One region of the Psychromonas sp. SR45-3 genome, then DNA from elsewhere that is predicted to be linked to it. Evidence: riboswitches for the same ligand, from Rfam matches in the RefSeq annotation. Region 1 holds a riboswitch; the other holds the start of a gene.
The links. Region 1 has a riboswitch for cobalamin ahead of H5084_RS05260 (TonB-dependent siderophore receptor). Riboswitches for the same ligand answer to the same signal wherever they lie in the genome.
Positions count from the first base shown of each region.

Region 2: it holds a riboswitch for cobalamin, as region 1 does, so the genes downstream of both, H5084_RS14965 (DUF4198 domain-containing protein) here and H5084_RS05260 (TonB-dependent siderophore receptor) in region 1, are expected to answer to the same signal.

Region 1 covers NZ_JACJDP010000006.1:44,644-47,822, reverse strand. The annotation lists gene H5084_RS05265 (dihydrodipicolinate synthase family protein) at 98-1,057, opposite strand; cobalamin riboswitch at 1,456-1,655, shown strand; gene H5084_RS05260 (TonB-dependent siderophore receptor) at 1,928-3,179, shown strand, end outside.
Region 2 covers NZ_JACJDP010000033.1:8,545-11,723, reverse strand. The annotation lists gene cbiM (cobalt transporter CbiM) at 1-410, opposite strand, end outside; gene H5084_RS14965 (DUF4198 domain-containing protein) at 478-1,296, opposite strand; cobalamin riboswitch at 1,445-1,588, opposite strand; gene H5084_RS14960 (PEP-CTERM sorting domain-containing protein) at 1,991-2,572, shown strand; gene H5084_RS14955 (AraC family transcriptional regulator) at 2,750-3,179, opposite strand, start outside.

The sequences.
Region 1 (3,179 bases):
ACTTTAAATCATCGAACTTAGTATGTAGAGTTGGTCTAAGGCTTAAGCACTAGGGTCTCAAGCCATACTCCAAAAAGTTAATATATTAGATTAGCTTTTAACGGCATTCAGCAATAACTCCACCTTGTTTGACCCATTGAGCAAACCATTGTTTAAATAACTTATACTGTTTTTCACAATATCCGCGCTGCTCAGCATTTAGTTTATCTGATTCATTAAAATGGAGGTCATATTCTTTTTCTCCATTCAATACTAAGAGGTATTTAAAAAATAGAACAAGTTCAGGACCTTCATCAAAACTAGCTAAGACTGCAATCGCCTCTTCAAGTTCTTGTGCTCGAATACGAGCTTCTATATGCCCTTCTGCTGCCAACATAGACAACCGAGTAAGTAAAAGAACCTCTTTTGGAAGCGCAGTTCCTATTCCAGTAATTGAACCTGTAGCACCACAATTTACGAAACCATGAAAAACCCTTGTGTCAACACCCACCATCAATAAAACTTCTTCATCTTTAGAAGTAATATTTTCAGCTGCATAACGCATAGCTTCTTTAGTACCAAACTCTTTAAAACCAATCAGATTTTTGTGTTCTTCTCGAAGAGAGAAAAATAAATCAGCTTTAGTTTCAAAGCCATATACAGGACTATTATAAATGATAGCTGGTATTGATGGAGCCGCAGATAAAATCGCTTTAAAGTGATTTTTTTGTGCCGTGATGACTGAACCTCGGGATAGAACACGAGGGATCACCATTAACCCTGCAGCTCCGACTTTCTCAGCATGAGCAGCATGGGCTACAGCTGATTTGGTATTGATAGCTCCAGTTCCCACCATAACTGGTACACCAGCATCAACAAGACGCTCAACACCTTCCATACGCTCAGCGTCAGTCAATAAAGGCCAATCCCCCATAGAACCACAATAAACAACAGCAGACATTCCAGCCGATATCATTTCCAGGCCTTTCTTTACCAGAGCATCAAAATCAGGTTTTCGATCTTCTTTACAAGGGGTCATAAGAGCAGGTATTACGCCATAAAAAATATCTTTCTTCATTTTTTAATCCTTTGTTAATGAGTTTATTATTTAAATTTTTAAAATAATTTAAGTTTCAGCAAAGCTCAAAATAGTCTCAATCTTTTACTTAAATAATTAGGACTTAAGCTATCTATTTCTAATGACTAATACCAAATAGCTACTTTGCAATTCGCATTTAGAATATTGTATATTGTATGCAATATTAAAGATACAAGATACTACTGTATGCGTCAATAGATACTCAAAATTTAGATTAAGGCTAATTTAATACCTTTAAGCATGCCTCGTTCATAAGTTCCACGTATGATCTAAGCACTTATTAGCTAGCGATGTGAGTTATTTGAAAGCCAACATTTAGTAAAAAATAAGACCAATAAAACACCTCGCAATAATTGACAGGTTATGTCATCCCCCTATAATCGCCCCTATTATTACGTGTTTGTTATTATGAAATTAATAATCTAGTAAACTTAAATGGGAAGCATGTTCAGCACTCGATTTCTGATGGGTTGAATAAATCATGCGCTGCCCCCGCAACTGTGAAGGTATGACTCGCTATTTATTTGAATAGCGATTATCACCCAGCCAGATACCAGCGTAATAACGTCACTGTCCATACTGCGGGTCGGCCGTTATGGAACGTAAAATCGCATTTATTAATAATAGATGGGCGTAATGGTGACGAGCCAAAGAAAGTTTTTGCTGCTCAGTGACTGTTATGTTGAATGATGATCTAAAACGGTATTGTTAAATATTATTGTTAGGTAATGCTGTTGTTATTAATAGTATTACCATGCTATCAATAAATTTTTTAATGCTCTTGCCCTATATCTCTTCTGCTATCACTGCGTGACCAACTTTCTCCATTACTAAACCCAAGGAAGAAACATGTTCACACTTCGCTATACTTCGATAGCTGTTATGACATTAAGTCTATGCAGTGCAAACTCATTGGCAGATGACGAAATAACATCATCACAAACTAGCCCACGTAAAAATATTTTAATTACCAAAGGGTTTAGTGCACCTAATGCAACCACGCAAAACTATAGTGGTGAGAATATTGTCAGCATCGTGCCTAGTGACAGTGATATTAATAAAACTTTAGATCAATTAATTGCGGAAAATACGCCAGGATTTGTTCATACCAATTCGGGAACCGCCAAACATAATGCCAGCAATTATCACCGTGGTCTTTCTGATAAATATACATTGTATTTATTAAATGGTGTGCCGTTTCCTACGTCAACCCTTGGCAGCCAAAACATTCCAGCTATTCCCATGGAATCTATTGCATTAATTGAAGTTATTCGCGGTGCACAAGCTTCTTTGTACGGTTCAAGCTCCTTAACCGGTGTGATAAATATCATCACTAAAACAGGTGAAATGGCAGATGCGCAACTTAATATCAGTGCTGGATCTAACAATACTCAGCGAGTTGGTGGTGCTTATGCTAATAATTGGAATAATTTTCAATTCATGACCTCTTTCGATAGAGATCAGTCAGATGGGTACGATTTTATTGAAGATTCAGATGATGACTTTGGTTATGACAGTTACTCGATGAATAGTTATGCAGCTTATGTTACTGAGAAAAATCGCTTCTCAATCGCTATCAATAATGCAATCTCTGACTTAGAAATCTATGAGTCATACCCCACAGTAGGTAAAGCTAAAACATCACAAGATACATTACAAATTACCGGTAAGTATATTCAACAATATACACAAAACCTATCATCTGAATTTACGCTATCAACAGCAGAGGTAGATTTAAAGGCCGGCCATCCGAGTGCAAGCAATGTTGATCATTATTCAACACGAGAAAACTTATTCCAACTGCATTTAAAAGGCGAATGGCAAGATTTAACAGTTAATTTTGGAGGTGAGTTCATCCAGTCCACGTACAAATCAAATGAGAATGGTAATGACCGTGATCAAGGTGCAGTTTACTTGGCATTCAGCCACTATCTGGTAGATTATTTGAGTATTTCAGGCGGTATTCGTCATGATCATTATTCTGATTTTGGTGATGCCCTAACCTACTCTGCAGGATTTTCATTATTTGAAATAGCCAGTATCAACTACAAAACGTCTTTCACAGCACCTTCTTATAATGACTTATATTGGCCAAGCAGCG
Region 2 (3,179 bases), on a different contig from region 1:
CCAATCGCGCCCCAAATAGCTGCAACTTTAGCACTTTCATGGCGAATGCCTTTGTAACAAAGATAATAAATAATCACTGCCGGCAACGCGATATTGACGGTATTAACACCCAATACGAGTAAACCGCCAAAGCCAAAGAAAATAACCTGTAATAGCAATGCCACTAATAATGCCGGAAAAGCAACCCAGCCTAAAATAATGCCGAGTAGTCCATTCATAATTAAATGCACACTAGAAAAGCCCAAGGGTAAATGGATATAAGAAGCAATAAAAAATACAGAAGCTAATACGCCCACCAATGGCAGGTGGTCATAATCCATTTTTTTTAGACCAATAAAAACACCGACGACCGCCAAAACTGCGCCACTGACTAATACCGGTACTGACAGAGCACCATCAACAATATGCATAATTTATCCGTTTAAAGTGATACGTCTAAGTAATACGTTGCGCCTATATAAGCCGACGCTACAAAGACTATGGTAACTTAGTCGCTTGCACCCAAATAACCGCGTCTTGTGATAACGCTTTACCTTGATAAGTTGTTTTTTCACCTATACCTAACGCGGCAAATCCCCACTGCCCTGCTTTTAATAATGAAAAGTGGAAGGTGCCGTTCGCATCGGTATAGATCGTCTGAGTCACAAAAATATCCGAAGGCGGTGTCATAATCGGTTCTTTGGCAAAATGATTATTTTGCATATCCGGTACATAATTCATAAATTCGACTTCAACAGCAGCAAATGGAACTGGCTTGCCATTAGACTTCACTACCGCACTAAAAATACCGCCTTCATAAATAGCATAAGGTTTAGTGAGTGGCACTATTTCAGCCGTTAACCCAATGTCTTTATTCCAGTCTGTAGGGAGGTTACCAACATTCACAATTGTTTTGGTGATTTGTTGAATATAAATATCTTCTTCTGCTTCAAAATAAGGAGAAGGCTGTGCAATAAAGACATAATCACCTAAACCACGTAACTTCACATCTGCCTGATAAGCATGGCCTTTATCAACTGCGCTTTCCCACTCAATATCAGTAACCGTGTCAATAAGGTCGGTCTTTTTACCTTTTTTAATCATGTAAAAAGCTTCAGGTTTATCCACAGCCATCACATGTCCGCTTGCAGCTGGATGTGTAAAAGGCATTTTAAAGCTGATTGCCCCGCCTTTTGCATGTAACAATTCAGGGGTGTAAAGCATTTGGAAATGAGCATTGGCCGAAAATGAAAGCATACAGGTTACGGCTAAAATGAAGGGATTAGAAAATTGTTTTAGTTTTTTAAAGGTTAACACAGAAAAATCTCCGTCTGATTAATGAACAGGCGAAGTTGTGGAGGAGATGGAACACCTAGAATAAGCAATACATGACTGTTGCCAATATGCTTAATAAAGATAAACCAGCCGGTGAAGCCCTCCGCAACACCACGGTACTTGCGTCAAAAGCAAGTATCATCCAGAGGTTTGGTATCCGGGCTCAGCAAAATCAATAAATATTGCTCTACCGTTGCGGGGGCAGCCTTGGTCTTTAACCAAGTTCCCAAACAGATGTGATGGTAACCGACATAACGGGATTAATGACCACTACAAATGCATCGTTTTAACACGATATCCAAAGGAGGCAGAACCATAACTTGATACAGGTCAAACAGTCAATATAAAGCACCTATTTTATGCTTAATAATACAAGTGCTGATATCGCTAAATACTTTACCTGTGTTTTATGAACATTATTTTTGTACCGTCAAATTTTTTATGATCGGCAACACCTGTAATAAATGCAGCAGAAGCCGTTGTATAAAAATAAGCATTTATGACGAATAAATTTACACATTAAAACAGAGATCATACGGCAACTCAGTAAGAACCTGAATTTTAACACATTATCATATTGGCACGATTACTGCTTTACTATGCGATATATACTCAATATTAGTTAATCATTAATGAGTATTATAAAAACAACCTAACAACGAAAGGAATCAATTTCATGAAAAAAATCATCATAGCTGCCGTTACTTCACTAATGGCTTTAAACGCAAATGCAGCTCTTATTAATATCTATGAGACAAACTCATCTTTAAGCAATATTGCACAATCTCAAGCAGTTATTGATAGCGCAACTGCCTCAACATCTTCATTTGAAAGTGATAATATTTTTTACAGCGATGCTGCAGCACATGGAGCGCCTGGATTTGATAATGGTCATAATCAAACGTTTGTATTAACTGCAACAGGTTTTGTTGACACTTCTTTATATTCTGCACTGAAGTTTTTCCACGATGATGGCATGATAGTTAGTCTAGCGGGTAATCCAGTCTATACCTACAATGCAAATACAGCTAAAAGAAGTAGCGGGCTGATTAGCTTTGCAGATACTGGTTTAGTATCTTTTGATTTGTTGTTCTGGGAAAACACTGGTGCAGCGACTCTACTTACTTACGGTGTGTTAAGAAATGGTACACAAGCAACTGAAGTCGCAAAAATTGCTTCAGTTCCTGCACCTGGTGCAATGGCCTTATTTGGTTTAGGCTTAATTAGCTTAGTAGCCGCGCGTCGTCGTAAAGCCTAACTTTATCAAATAGCTGTTATAAAATAGCTATTCTCGCATTGCCTTTTATAGAGTAGCTTTACAGCTACTCTATATTTCCAACCTATCATTTTACACCTTAATACTTACAATCTTATCGCTGTAGACTTTCTATTCTTAGGATCTAGCTTCCTACTACAGGATTTTCGACCTCTATTTTCATGCATTGAATAACTTCATTTTTTCCAGCCATTCCTTAGGTGACATACCTAGTTTTTTTCTAAAGACGCGAGCAAGTGCAGACCCGTTCTCATAACCCACTGCATTGGCGACTAATGACACTGACTTATTTTTCTTTAATAAACTTTTCGCTACAATAATTCGCCAATCAATAACATAGTCTCCAGGGCTTTGACCAACAAGGCGTTTAAATAATTCAGAAAATTTAGAACGTGACATTAATGCCAGTTCTGCCATCTCCTCTAACCCCCATTGCCGCTCGGGCGCATCTTGGATAGCTAAGATAACTTTAGAAATTTGAGGGTGAGATAATCCAGCTAATAAACCATGCTTGATCATTTTATGACTCAATACATGCCTAAGAATATAAATAATAAAAATATCCGTCAGGGAGTTAATCATAGGTAAT